Regions from separate parts of the Pseudomonas solani genome, predicted to be linked through region 2. Evidence: riboswitches for the same ligand, from Rfam matches in the RefSeq annotation. Region 2 holds a riboswitch; the other holds the start of a gene.
What was found. Region 2 has a riboswitch for cobalamin ahead of cobW (cobalamin biosynthesis protein CobW). Riboswitches for the same ligand answer to the same signal wherever they lie in the genome.

Region 1: linked by a shared signal. The riboswitch ahead of PSm6_RS29400 (TonB-dependent receptor) and the one ahead of cobW (cobalamin biosynthesis protein CobW) in region 2 are both predicted to bind cobalamin.

What each region holds. Positions count from the first base shown of each region.
Region 1 covers NZ_AP023081.1:6,481,759-6,488,779, reverse strand. Annotated here, with positions in the region: gene PSm6_RS29420 (hypothetical protein) at 1-56, opposite strand, end outside; gene PSm6_RS29415 (FecCD family ABC transporter permease) at 141-1,163, opposite strand; partial or broken gene PSm6_RS29410 (ABC transporter substrate-binding protein) at 1,160-2,124, opposite strand; gene PSm6_RS29405 (ABC transporter ATP-binding protein) at 2,121-2,894, opposite strand; gene PSm6_RS29400 (TonB-dependent receptor) at 2,918-5,056, opposite strand; cobalamin riboswitch at 5,164-5,365, opposite strand; gene PSm6_RS29395 (PaaI family thioesterase) at 5,617-6,060, shown strand; gene PSm6_RS29390 (zinc-dependent alcohol dehydrogenase) at 6,064-7,021, shown strand, end outside.
Region 2 covers NZ_AP023081.1:3,036,600-3,043,620, forward strand. Annotated here, with positions in the region: partial or broken gene cobN (cobaltochelatase subunit CobN) at 1-2,756, opposite strand, end outside; gene cobW (cobalamin biosynthesis protein CobW) at 2,817-3,869, opposite strand; cobalamin riboswitch at 3,966-4,159, opposite strand; cobalamin riboswitch at 4,218-4,429, shown strand; gene PSm6_RS13760 (CbtB domain-containing protein) at 4,532-4,714, shown strand; gene PSm6_RS13765 (CbtA family protein) at 4,725-5,432, shown strand; gene PSm6_RS13770 (cobalamin biosynthesis protein) at 5,506-5,916, shown strand; gene cobM (precorrin-4 C(11)-methyltransferase) at 5,913-6,677, shown strand; gene PSm6_RS13780 (sugar nucleotide-binding protein) at 6,875-7,021, shown strand, end outside.

The DNA.
Region 1 (7,021 bases), 3.2 Mb from region 2:
AGCGCGGCGGCAAGCAGTGACAGGGAGCGGGTGGTTCGGGGTGTGCTGGAGGTCATCGTGCGTCCTTGTTGATGGGCGGCGGTATTTCACCACAGGCCCTGCCCTGCGTGCATCGCTGCGTCCCGTCCTGCTGCCGGCGGTCAACGCCGACGCAGCAGGCCAATGAAGAACAGCCCGCCGATGGCTGCGGTGGCGATGCCGATGGGCAGGTCCTCGGGGGCGACCAGGGTGCGGGCGGCGACGTCGACCCAGACCAGGAACAGCGCGCCGAGCAGGGCGGCGACCGGCAGCAGGCGGCGGTGCTCGGCGCCCACCAGGCGCCGGGCCAGGTGCGGCAGCATCAGGCCGACGAAGCCGATGGCGCCGCTGAGGGCCACCAGCACCCCGGTGAGCAGCGAGGCGCAGACGAAAACCTGCAGGCGCACCCGCCGGGCGCTGAAGCCCAGGCTGACGGCGGTCTGCTCGCCGGCCATCAGGGCGTTGAGCCCGCGCGCCTGGGCGAGCAGCACGAGCAGCCCCAGGGCCAGGCACAGCGCCGGCGGCCAGAGCAGCTCCCAGCGCGCGGCGCCGAGGCCGCCGAGCATCCAGAACACCACCGAGCTGGCGGCGTGGTGGTCACCGAGGAACAGCAGCAGGTTGACCAGCGCCATGCACAGGAAGGACACGGCGACGCCCGCCAGCAGCAGGCGGTCGCTCTCCAGGCGGCCGTGGCGGCTGGCGATGGCCAGCACCAGCAGGGTGCTGCCCAGGGCGCCGACGAAGGCGGCCAGGGGCAGGCTGAGCACGCCGATGAACTCGCCCAGGTAGAGCAGCACCAGCACCGCGCCCAGGGCCGCGCCGGAGCTGACCCCCAGCAGGTGCGGGTCGGCCAGCGGGTTGCGCGTGGCTGCCTGCAACGCGCCGCCCACCAGGGCCAGGCCGGCGCCCACCAGCGCACCGAGCAGCACCCGGGGCGCGCGGATCAGCCAGACGATGTGTTCCTGGCCACGGCTCCAGTCGCCCGCAGCGCTCATGCCCAGGCGCTCGGCGAGGATGCCCCAGACGTGGGCCTGGGGTACCGCGGCCGGGCCGAAGCCCAGGGCGACGATGCAGGAGAGCGCCAGCGCCACGGCCAGGCCGAGCAGCAGCAGGCGGTAGGCGCCGGGCGTGCGCACCGGGCTCATGGCGTCTTCCCGGCGAAGCGTTCGGGGTGCAGGCCGGCGGCCAGGGTCTCGATGGCCTCGATGTTCTCCACCGAGGGGGTGACGGCGAGGTAGGGCAGGACCAGGAAGCGCTGCTCGCGGATCGCCTCGACCGATTGCAGGGCCGGGTGGGCCAGGAGGAAGTCGCGCTTCTGCTGCCAGCTGCGTTCGCCGTAGTCGACGATGAGGATCACCTGCGGGTCGCGCTCGACCACGGTTTCCCAGTTGACCTGGGTCCAGCTGGCGGCGAGGTCGTCCATCAGGTTGTGGCCGCCGGCGGCGTCGATGATCGCTTGCGGCATGCCCAGGCGGCCGGAGGTGAAGGGGCGGTCCTCGCCGCTGTCGTAGAGGAACACCCGGGGGCCTCGCCGCCGTTCTCCAGTCGCCTGGCCACCTCGGCCTGGCGCGTGCGCAGGCCGGCGACCAGGGCGTTGGCGCGGGCCTCGACGTCGAAGATGCGGCCGAGGTTGTCGAGGTCGCGGTAGAGGTCCTCCAGGCTGGCAGCCTCGCGCGGCATCACGTGGGCGCAGGATTCGCTCAGCTCGTACACCGGGATGCCCAGGGGCGCGAGGGTGGCCGGGGTGACTTCGCCGCCCACGCGCATGCCGTAGTTCCAGCCGGCGAAGAAGAAGTCGGCGTCGACGTTGAGCAGCGTTTCGATGGAGGGGTATTTGCGCGCCAGCTCCGGCAGGTCGCCCAGGGCGGCCATCAGCCGGGCGTCGGGGGTCTTCCAGCCGCTGATGCCGCTGTAGCCGACCATGCGCGATTGCAGGCCGAGGGCGACCATCATCCCGGTGAGGTTGATGTCCTGGCTCACCGCCCGCTGCGGTGCGCGTTCGAACACCACCTGGCGGTCGCAGCTGGTGACGCTCAGCGGGTAGTCGGTGGCCTGGGCGAGGGGCGCCAGGAGCAGGGCGAGCAGGGCGATAGGCGAAGGCTTCATGGGGTGATCCAGGTGATGCGCGGGTGGTCGGCGAGGGGGTGGCGGTCCACCAGGGCGTGCACGCCGAACACCTGTTGCAGCAGCTCGGCGGTGAGCACGTCGGTGGGGGTGCCGCTGGCCACCACGCGGCCTTGGTCCAGTACGTAGAGGCGGTCGCAGAAGGCCGCCGCCAGGTTGAGGTCGTGGAAGCTGGCCAGGGTGCTCAGGCGCAGCTCGCGCAGCTGCTGCAGCAGCTCCAGCTGGTAGCGCGGGTCGAGGTGGTTGGTGGGCTCGTCGAGCAGCAGCAGGCCGGGGCGTTGGGCCAGGGCGCGGGCCAGCAGCACGCGCTGCTTCTCGCCGCCGGAGAGGCGGGCGAAGGCCTGCTCGCGAAGCCCGGCCATGCCCACCGCCGCGAGGGCTTCGTCGACGATGCGCGCGTCCTCGGCATCGTCGCCGTCGAACAGGCCCTTGTGCGGCGAGCGGCCCATGGCTACCACCTCGGCCACGGCCAGGCCGAAGTCCTGGGGGAACTCCTGCAGCACCACGGCGATGCGTTGCGCGCTCCAGCGCGGGCTGCGTCGCCAGAGGTCGTCGCCGTCCAGGGCCACCCAGCCGAAGGCCGGGCGGTCGGCGCGGTAGGCGCAGCGCAACAGGCTGGTCTTGCCGCTGCCGTTGGGGCCGATGAGGCCGACGAACTCGCCCGCGCGCACCTGCAGGTCGATGCCCTGCAGAAGCCAGCGCGGGCGGCCGTCGGGTGCCCAGGCGAGGTCGCTGATGTTCAGTGATGGCATGCCGGGCACTCCCTTTCGCCGGATCAGAAGCTGTAGTCGGCGGTGACGAAGAACGACCGCGGCTGGCCCAGCAGCCATTGCTGGCCACCGTTCTGCTGGGTGACGGCGTAGCGGCGGTCCAGCAGGTTGTTCAGCTCCAGGCCCAGGCGCGTGTCGGGCAGCACCTGCCAGCCGAGGTTGGCGTCGAGCACGGTGTAGCCCGGCACCTTCACGGTGTTGGCCGCGTCGGCGTAACGGGCGTCGACGTAGCGCGCGCCGAGGCCGGCGTCCAGGTCACGGCCCAGCTGCTTGCTCAGCCACAGGTTGGCGGTGCGTCGCGGCACGTCGGTGGGGCGGTTGCCGGAACGGGAGATCAGCTGGCCACCGGCGGACTCGTTGAAGTCGTCGTACTCGGCGCGCACCACGGCGGCGTTGGCCGAAACGTGCCAGCCCTGCTCCAGCGCCAGCTCCAGGGTGGCTTCCAGGCCATCGGAGGATTGCTGGCCGATCTGCTGGGTGGGCCGGGTCACCGACTCGCGGGAGAGCAGTTTCTTCTTGACGATGTGGTAGGCGGCCAGGGTCCATTCGCCGCGCCCGTCCCAGAACTGCTGCTTGAGGCCGAACTCGGTCTGCTTGGACTCGGTGAGGTCCATCTTCTGCTGGGTGGGGCTGAGGGTGATGAGGTTGCTCACCCCGTCCTCGCTGGTGGAGTACTGGCCGTAGAAGGACAACTGCGGCGTGGCGGCGAACACCAGGCCGGCGCGCCAGTTGCCGCCGGAGAGGCTGCTGTCGCTGCGGGTGTTGGCGCGCAGGTCGTCGCGGTCGATGTGGTTCTGGTCGCGGCGGATGCCGGTGACCAGGGACCAGCGCTCGTCGAACTGGGTGCGGTTCTCGGCGAACAGGGCGACGGTGCGGGTTTCGCTGCGCGAGTGCGGGCCGTAGGCCGAGGCGCTCTGGTAGTAGCCGGGCGTTGGGTTCCACGGGTCGACGTAGTCGCCGCCCACATCGATGTAGGGCGAGTTGTTCAGCAGGTTGAAGCGGATGCGGTTGAACTCGGCGCCCACCAGGGTGCGGCTGCTGAGGCCGAACAGCGAGTGGTCGAAGGTGAAGGTCTGGCGGTCGCCGATCTGCTCCTGCTCGTGCTTGATGCGCAGGTTCTCGGCGCGCTCCAGCTGGCCCAGGCCGGCGTCCCAGTTGTAGGCCTCGGCGTTGCGCCAGTAGCGGCGGCTCTTGATGTGGTAGAGCTGGTTGCTGGCGCTGATGCCGTCGGCCAGGGTCCAGTCGGTGACGAGCCGGGTCCACTGGTCGTTGTAGTGCTGCTCGGCGTTGTGCAGGTTGTAGTTCTTCTCCTTCAGGCTGTCGCGTAGGTGGCCGTCGATCAGCGGCGTGCCGAAGTAGTTCATCGGCGTGAGGTCGCCCTGGTCATGGGCCAGGGTGAACGCCAGGTCGTCGCGGGCCTGCCAGCGCAGGGCGGCGCTGAGGCCGAGGTTCTTCGAGTCGCCACGGTCGATCCAGCCGTGGCTGGTTTCGCGGTTGAGGTTGAGGCGGTAGCTGAGGGTGTCGGTGAGCGAGCCGCCGCTGTCCAGTGCCATCTGCTGGCGGTCGTCGGAGCCGTAGCCCAGGCGCAGGCGGTTGCGGATCTCGCCCTCGAAGGGCTTCTTCGGCACCACGTTGATCACCGCGCCGGTGGCGCCTTCGCCGTAGAGTACCGAGGCCGGGCCACGGATCACGTCGATGCGCTCGACCATCCACGGGTCGGTGGGGAAGGTGACGGTGCCCATGCCGGTGTAGAAGCGCGTGCCGTCGTAGAGTTGCATCACCGAGGCGTGGCCGGTGAAGCCCCGGGCCGAGAGCGCGGTGCCGCCGTTGCCGGGGGTGCCGATGTTGCTGATGCCGGGGGAGCGGGTCACGGCGTCCTGCACGGTGGCGTTGTTGCGCCCGCGCACCTCTTCGCCGCTGATGCTGCTGGTGCTGGCCGGGGTCTCCAGGGCGGAGAGGCCCAGGCGCGAGCCGGCGGGCAGCGGCGTGTCGAGGCTGATGGGGGCGTCGTCCGCCTGGCCGGTGACGGCGGTGGTGGGCAGGGCCAGGGCGCCGTCTTCGGCGTGCAGGGCGAGGGAGATAGAGAGCGCGAGCAGGCCGAGGGCGGCGCTTGCCGGAGCGTTGGAGCTGAAGGTGCGGGACATGTCGTTCCTATCACGTCAGGAATGAATGGAGCCCGGAGGGAATGCAAAGGCGTGCGCAGGCGCGAGCGCCCAAGCGAAAACCGGCCCGTGCCCGCCCACCGCGGGTTTGCCTATCGATGCTCCAGGCCGGTCTCCGGGCTTGCGAGGATCACGCGGCATTCGCCTTCCCATGCAGGTGCACAGTGGCGTTTCGAATGCAGCGCTCGCTTACCGTTGCGGGGGCAGCGCCGGACTGGTCCTGAGGACGCACCGGCTTCCCGTTTCACCCCACGCACGACGGCGTGGGACACCTGGAACGGCGCGCATATGACCATCCACACGCCCGGTCGTCAACGCCAGTGTGTTGCGGCAGATGGCGGAAAAGCCCGTTCCAGAGCCCTGTCGACCTTGCCGGAATGCCTTCTTTTTTGTCATATCAACAATGTTGATTTGAGAGTTGGCGCTCACGTATCGTCCGTCCACGGGCTGCAGGGCGATTCCCTCGCGCTGGCCCTGTGGAGGGCTGCCGGCCCTCCATCCCGCAATCGCTCGCCGACCCCGGCAGAGCCAGGAGCCCTGTGATGACCGATACCCCCAACAGAACCCTGCCTTCGGGCCTGCAACTCCTCCAGGCGGTGATCGCCGGCAAGCTGCCCGCACCCGCCATCGGCGACACCATGGCGATGAAGGTGGTGGGCGTGGAGCCCGGGCGCGTCTTCATCGAGGCGCGGCCGGATGCCCGCCACCTCAACCCGGCCAACGCGGTGCACGGCGGTTTCGCCGCCACCTGCCTGGATGGCGCGGCGGCCCTGGCGCTGTTCTCCACTCTGGCCGCCGACACGCCCTATTCGACGGTGGACCTGGGCGTGAAGTACCTGCGCCCGCTCAAGGTCGGCGAGCTGTACAGCGTCGAGGGCTGGCTGGTGGAGCGCACCCGCAGCCTGGCGGTGTGCGACGCCCATATCCGCGACGCGGCCGGCAAGCTCTGCGCCCGCGCCACCACCACCTTCAACGTGCGGGACTGAGCCATGCGCGAACTCATCGTCAAGGGCGCGGGGCGCCTGGCCTGGGAGGAGGCACCGTCGCCGGTGCTGGATTCGCCGCTGGCGGCGCTGGTACGGCCCATTGCCTCGGCCTCCTGCGACCTCGATCGGCGCCTGGTGGCCGGGCTGACGCCGTTCAAGCCGCCCTTCGCCCTGGGCCACGAGTGCGTGGCCGAGGTGCTGGAAGTGGGCGCACAGGTGACCACGGTGAAGCGCGGCGACCTGGTCTCGGTGCCCTGGAAGATCGCCTGCGGCACCTGCCGCCAATGCCTGGCGGGGCGCAGCACGGCCTGCACCGGTGTCGCCCGCCACGCGGCCTATGGCGTGCCGGCCGGCGGCCACTGGGGCGGGTTGTTCTCCGAGGTGGTGCGGGTGCCCTTCGCCGACGCCATGCTGGTGGTGCTGCCGCCGGGGCTGGACCCGGTGGCCGTGGCCAGCGCCAGCGACAACCTCACCGATGCCTGGGTGGCCACCAGCCGCCCGCTGGCGACGCGGGAGGAGGCGAAGGTACTGGTGGTGGGCGGCACCGAGAGCCTGGGCATTCTCGCGGTGCAGATGGCCCGCGCCGCCGGAGCCGCCGAGGTGGATTACCTGGATGGCGACGGCTACCGCGATGACCTCGCCGTGCGCAGCGGCGCCACCTTGCGCAACGGCGGCGACGGCGCGCTGAACGAGCGCTATGACCTGGTGGTGTCCGCCACCCGCGACCCGCAGGCCCTGCGCACCGGCCTGCTGGCGCTGGCGCCGGGCGGGCACTGCTCGTGCATCGGCATCATCTTCGAGGACCCGGCCATCCCGCTGTTTGGCATGTACATGCGCGACGTCACCCTCTCGGTGGGCGCCTGCAGCGTGCGGCCGCACATCCCCAGGGTGCTGGAGCTGGTGGAGCAGGGGCATTGCGACCCGCTGCTGGTGAGCCCCAGCGTGGTGCCCTGGGAGGAGG
Region 2 (7,021 bases):
CGGCCGCACGCCCATCAGCGCCAGGGCCTGGGCGATGTCGTCGCCGCCGGTGCGCATGGTGGCGGTGCCCCAGACGGAAAGGCCGAGCTGGCGCAGGTGGTCGCCCTCGTCCTGCAGGTGGCGTTCCAGCAGCAGGCTGGCGGACTGGAAGCCCAGGCGCCAGGCGGTGGGCGTGGGCAGGTTGCGCACGTCCAGGGTGAAGAAGTTGCGCCCGGTGGGCAGGGTGTCGAGGCGCCCGCGACTGGGGGCGCCGCTGGGGCCGGGCAGCACGAAGCGGCCTTCCAGGGCGGCCAGCACGCCGCCGATTTCGGCGGGGCCGCAGGCGTCCAGGGCCGGGGCGACGACCTGGCGCAGGCTGTGGATAACCAGGTCGCTGGCGGGGCCCACCGACGGATGATCAGTCGCCCGGATCATCTCCAGGGCCAGCAGCTCCAGGCGCTCGCGGGTGTCGCCGTTGCTGCGCCAGGGATCGATGCTGACCCGCTCCAGCAGCGCCGGGCGCGGGCCTTCCCAGGGCTCGGCCCAGTTGCAGTCCAGCGGGTCGCGGCTCAGTTGCAGGTCGGTGGCGAGCGCACGCAGCAGGCTGGCGTTGGCGCCCTTGCCGTCCCCCCGGGGGATGCGCACCAGGGACAGCAGGGTGTCGTCGCGCAGGCCGCCGACGGGGGATTCGCCGAACACGTGGAGGCCGTCGCGGATCTGCGATTCCTTGAGGTCGCAGAGGTAGGCATCCAGCTGCGGCAGCCAGCTTTCCGGGTCGTCGCTGATGCTCAGCTCCAGCTCGCGGTCCAGCGCGGTGGCCTTCACCAGCTCGAGGATTTCGCCGCGCAGTTGCACGGCGCGGCGCGGGTCCAGCAGCGAGGCGTCGTAGTACTCGTCGGCCAGGCGCTCCAGGTCGCGCAACGGGCCGTAGTTCTCGGCGCGGGTCAGCGGCGGCATCAGGTGGTCGATGATCACCGCCTGGGCGCGGCGCTTGGCCTGGGCGCCTTCGCCGGGGTCGTTGACGATGAAGGGGTAGATGTTCGGCAGCGGGCCCATCACCGCATCCGGCCAGCACTCGGCGGAGAGGCCGACGCCCTTGCCCGGCAGCCATTCCAGGTTGCCGTGCTTGCCGACGTGCACCAGCGCGTCGGCGCCGAACACCTCGCGCAGCCAGAAGTAGAAGGCCAGGTAGCCGTGGGGCGGCACCAGCGCGGCGTCGTGGTAGATGGCTGCCGGGTCCAGCTGGTAGCCACGCGCCGGCTGGATGCCGACGAAGGCCAGGCCGAAGCGCAGGCCGGCGATCATCATGCGCCCGGCACGGAACATCGGGTCCTGCTGCGGTTCGCCCCAGCGCTCCGTCACCGCCCGCTGGTTGGCCTCGGGCAGGCGGGCGAAGCAGGCCAGGTAGGCGTCCAGCGCCAGGCTTTGGGCGCAGGGGCGTGCGTCGAGGCTGTCGAGGTCGTTGCTGACGCCGCCCAGCAGACTGTGGATAAGTGCCGTGCCGCTCTCCGGCAGACCGGCCAGGGGTAACCCTCGGCCTCCAGGGCGCGGAGGATGTTCAGCGCGGCGGCCGGGGTGTCCAGGCCCACGCCGTTGCCAATGCGGCCGTCGCGGGTGGGGTAGTTGGCGAGGATCAGCGCCACGCGCTTGTCGGCGTTGGCCTTGCGCCCCAGCAGCAGCCAGCGGCGCGCCAGTTCGGCGACGAAATCCATGCGTTCGAGGTGGGGCAGGTAGCACACCACGTCGCTCTGGCTGCGCTCGCTGCGCCAGGCCAGGCCCTTGAAGCTGATGGGGCGGGTGATGATGCGCCCGTCCAGCTCCGGCAGGGCGATGTGCATGGCCAGGTCGCGCGGGCCGAGGCCTTGCGGGTTCTCTTCCCAGAGCGGCTGGTTGTCCAGCGAGCAGATGGCCTGCAGCACCGGCACGTCGCGGCGGAACGGGCGTTGGCCGGGTGAGTCGGGGTTGGATTGGGCGAAGCCGGTGGTGTTGATGATCAGCTCGGCATCGACGGCGTCCAGCCAGTCCTCGACCACGGCCAGGCACTCGGCTTCCTTGAGGCTGGCCACCGCGATGGGCAGCGGGTTGATGCCGACGGCGGCGAGGCGCTCGCAGAAGGCGTCGATGAAGGCGGTGTTCGCCGCCTGCAGGTGGGTGCGATAGAACAGCAGGGCCGCCACCGGCTGGCCCTCCCGCCAGTCGGCGCGCCAGTGGTCGAGATGAGCGGGGCGCTGGTGCGGGTGATGCACGGCAACGCGGGGCAGGGTGCTGGGCGCCTGCCACGGGTAGTCGCGGCCCAGGCAGCGGCTGGCGAGGCTGGCGAACAGCTGCCGGGCGTTATCCAGGCCGCCTTGGCGCAGGTACTGCCAGCAGCGCTCGGCGTCTTCTTCCGGGACGCTGCACAGGCGGGCCAGCTCCGGGTCGGGGCGGTCGTCGCCGGGCACCAGGATCAGCTGCGTGCCGCGCTCGGCCAGGGCCACCAGTTGCTCGATGCCGTAGCGCCAGTAGCCGACGCCGCCATGCACGGAGATGAGGATGACCTTGGCGTGCTGCAGCACCTCGTCGACGTAAAGGTCCACCGAGGCGTGGTTCTGCAGCTGCATGGGGTTGGCCAGGCGCAGGCTGGGGTAGTCCGCCGGCAGCTCGCGGGCGGCCTCGGCCAGCAGCGCCAGGTGCGAATCACCGCTGCAGAGGATCACCAGCTCGGCGGGCGTCTGGGCCAGGTGGGCGATGCCGTCGTCGGGGACGAAGCCGCCAGGTTGGGTGCGCAGCAGGTGCATGGCTCGGGCCTTGGCTCGGTGGTGCGGCCCTCTCCCGGGGGAGAGGAGCCGGTTCGGCGGTTACGCCAGGGCAGTGCGCAGTTCGTTGGCGATGGTGGCCGGGTCCAGCTCCTGGCCGATCACCACCAGGCGGGTGGCGCGGGTTTCGTCGGCCAGCCACTTGCGGTCGAAGTGTTTGTCGAAGCGCTTGCCGACGCCCTGTACCAGCAGGCGCATGGGCTTGCCGGGGATGGCGGCGAAGCCCTTGATGCGCAGCACGTCGTGGCGCTCCACCAGTTGGCCGAGGGCGGCCAGCAGGGCGGCCTCTTCCACTTCCGGCAGGTCGACGTGGAAGGAGTCGAACTCGTCGTGGTCGTGGTCCTCGTGCCCTTCGTGGTCGTGGTGGGTGGCGCGGCTGCCGATGTGCGCCTCGGCTTCGGCGTTCAGGCCCAGCAGCACGGAGAGCGGCAGCTTGCCGGCGCTGGCTTCGACGATCTTCACCGCCGGCGGCAGCTCCTCGGCCACTTCGGCGCGCACGGCGGCCAGGGCGTCGGCGTCGAGCAGGTCGGCCTTGTTGAGGATCACCAGGTCGGCGCTGGCCAGCTGGTCTTCGAAGAGTTCGTGCAGGGGCGACTCGTGGTCGAGGTTCGGGTCCTGCTTGCGTTGCTCGTCCACCTGCTCGGGGTGGGCGGCGAAGGTGCCGGCGGCGACGGCGGGGCTGTCGACCACGGTGATCACCGCGTCCACGGTGCAGGCACTGCGGATCTCCGGCCACTGGAAGGCCTGCACCAGGGGCTTGGGCAGGGCCAGGCCGGAGGTCTCGATGAGGATCTGGTCGAGGTCGCCACGGCGGGCCACCAGTTCGCGCATCACCGGGAAGAACTCCTCCTGCACGGTGCAGCACAGGCAGCCGTTGGCCAGTTCGAAGACGCGGCCCACGGCCTCTTCCTCGCTGCAGCCGATGGAGCATTGCTTGAGGATTTCGCCGTCGATGCCCAGCTCGCCGAACTCGTTGACGATCACCGCGATGCGGCGGCCCTCGGCGTTGTCGAGCATGTGGCGGAGCAGGGTGGTCTTACCGGCACCGAGGAAGCCGGTGACGATGGTGACGGGGAGTTTGGCCAGGGTTTTCATGCGCGGCAGCCCTTTGCTGGGAGTCGATCGGATCGGCGGGCGCGCGGGACGAGGGCACTGGGGGCCCGATTCGCCACCGGATCACCCCGCCCGGTTGTCTGGAAATTCGCCGAGGCAGGTCTCCTGGCTCACAGCCTGGCGCGATGCGCCGTCCTTCCGCCTTCCCGCCCGATGGGCAGTGGCTGTGGATAGGACCTCAGCTGTTCACAGTTGCGGGGGCAGCCACGGCTTGGCCGTGTTCCCTCTTAGCCGCGGCGCACGGCCGCGGAACCTCGAAGGGCCGAAGGCTACGCAGGGCGGGGGCGGCGGTCAATCGCGGCGGTTGACGGCCAGTCGGACTCGTGATGTTCTTGTGCGGTTTTTTCAGGTGTCTCGCGCCGTCGCGCGCGAGGTGAAACGGGAAGTCGGTGTGCCCCAGGGCGAGTCCGACGCTGCCCCCGCAACGGTAAGCGCACGTAGGGATCTGTAAGCCACTGTGTCCGGCGGACATGGGAAGGCAAACCCGACCAGCCATGGCTGGCGTCGCAAGCCCGGAGACCGGCCTGATCACTCTTTTGGCAACCCGCGGTGGGCGGGCGCACGCCGGAAATGCGGTCCCCGCGCGGCCGCTTTCTTCGCACGCGTTCCTCTTGCCGACTCACCCGCATCGCAGAGGAAGCACCATGTCCAGCAGCACACTGAGCCATTCGGCCGCCGCCGTCCCCCTGTCCAAACGCCTGGCCATCGCCATCGGTGCCAGCCTCCTGGGCCTGTCGCTGGTGTACTTCGCCGGCTTCTCGCACATCGAGGCGGTGCACAACGCTGCCCACGATACCCGTCACAGCTCCGCCTTCCCCTGCCACTGAGGGCGCAACCGTGATCAAGCGCATCGCCCAGACCGCCGGGTTCGCCGGTCTCTTCGCCGCCATCGTGCTGACCCTGCTGCAAAGCCTGTGGGTCACCCCGCTGATTCTCCATGCGGAAACCTTCGAGAATTCGGCATCGGCCGAGCAGACCGAACACGCCCACGAGCACGCCGCCGGCGCGCCCGCCCATGAACACGACGCCGAAGCCTGGGCGCCGGAAGACGGCTGGCAGCGCACCCTGTCCACCGGTGGCGCCAACCTGGTGGTGGCGGTCGGCTTCGCCCTGCTGCTGGCCGCGCTGTTCAGCCTGCGCGGCCCGACCCGCGCCTGGCAGGGCCTGCTCTGGGGCCTGGCCGGTTTCGCCACCTTCGCCCTGGCGCCGTCCCTCGGCCTGCCGCCGGAGCTGCCGGGTACCGCAGCCGCCGACCTGGCCCAGCGCCAGGTCTGGTGGATCGGCACCGCCGCCTCCACTGCCGCTGGCCTGGCGCTGATCGCCTTCGGCCGCAACTGGGTCCTGCGCATCGTCGGCCTGGCGCTGCTGGTGATCCCCCATGTGGTCGGCGCACCGCAGCCTGAAGTGCATGCGAGCCTGGCGCCGGAAGCGCTGGAGCACGAGTTCATCGCCGCCTCGCTGGTGACCAACGCGCTGTTCTGGGGCGCCCTGGGTTGGGCCGCTGCCTGGCTGTACCAGCGCTCCGCGAGCCAAGACCTGGCGTGAGCCGGGCTTCGCTGCCGATCGACCCCGCGCAGGGCCCAGCCCTTCGCGGGGTTTTGTTTTGTGAGGCCGGGCGATGACCCTGGTGGCCGGCCTCGGTTGCCGGCGCGGCTGCTCGGAGCAGGAGCTGCGCGCGCTGCTCGACGCTGCCCTGGCCGAGTACGAACTTGTACCCGGCGATCTCAGCGCCCTGGCCAGTGTCGACAGCAAAGCCGATGAGCCGGGGTTGCAGGCCCTGGCGCTGACCCTTCGCTTGCCCCTGGCGCTGCTGCCGGCGGCGCAGCTGGCGGCCTGCGAGGGGCGCTTGTCCGGCCTGTCGGCCATCGCCCTGCGGGAAACCGGCAGCCCCGGCATCGCCGAAGCCGCCGCGCTGGTACAGGCCGAGGCCCTGGCCGGCCGCCCGGCGCGGTTGCTGGTGGAGAAACGCCGCAGTGCCAACGCCACCTGTGCGCTGGCCTGCCCCCTTGAGGATGTGGATACCCCATGACGGTCTATTTCATCGGCGCCGGCCCCGGCGATCCGGAACTCATCACGGTCAAGGGCCAGCGGTTGATCCGCAGTTGCCCGGTGATCCTCTACGCCGGTTCCCTGGTGCCGGAAGCGGTGCTGGATGGGCATAGCGCCGAGCGGGTGGTGAACACCGCCGAGCTGCACCTGGAGGCGATAGTCGCCCTGCTGGCCGAGGCCCACGGGCGTGGCCAGGACGTGGCCCGGGTGCATTCCGGCGACCCCTCGCTGTATGGCGCCATCGGCGAGCAGATCCGCCACCTGCGCGCGCTGGGCATTCCCTATGAGGTGGTGCCCGGCGTCACCGCCACCGCCGCCTGCGCCGCGTTGCTCGGCACCGAGCTGACCCTGCCGGATATTTCCCAGACGCTGATCCTCACCCGCTTCGCCACCCGCACGCGGATGCCCGAGGGCGAATCCCTGGCGGAGCTGGCGCAGCACCGCGCAACCCTGGCCATCCACCTGGGCGTCAGCCACCTGCCGCGCATCGTCGAAGAACTGCTGCCGCACTATGGCGCCGATTGCCCCGTGGCCGTGGTGCACCGCGCCAGCTGGCCCGACCAGGACTGGGTGACCGGCACCCTGGCGGACATCGAGGCACGGGTGGCGCAGAAGGATTTCCGCCGCACCGCGCTGATCCTCGTGGGGCGGGTGCTGGCTGCCGAAGGCTTCACCGATTCCTCGCTCTACCACCCCGATCACGCCCACCTCTACCGCCCAACGGAGCCTCCACAGGGCTGAAGTGGCGTGCCGCATGGCGCGCCACTAGTGACGCAGCGCCGGGAAATAAGCAGAATGCGTCTTTCCCGGTCGGAAACGGCCGCTGGCTTGCGTGCCCGATGTCCCCGTCACGGCGATCTTCCTGGTCACAGGGAGGGCGCTATCGCGGGACGACGGCTGATCGTTAACACCCACTGGCTTTAAGCGACCTTCTGTCTATGCGTATGCGCTTGATGCTCCTGGGCGGTGGCAATGCCCTTGGCCAGGCGCTTATCCGCCTGGGGGCCGAGGATGATGTAGGGTTCCTCGCCCCGCGCCCGCCCGAACAGGGCTGGGATGCCGCCAGCCTGACCCAGCTGCTCGAC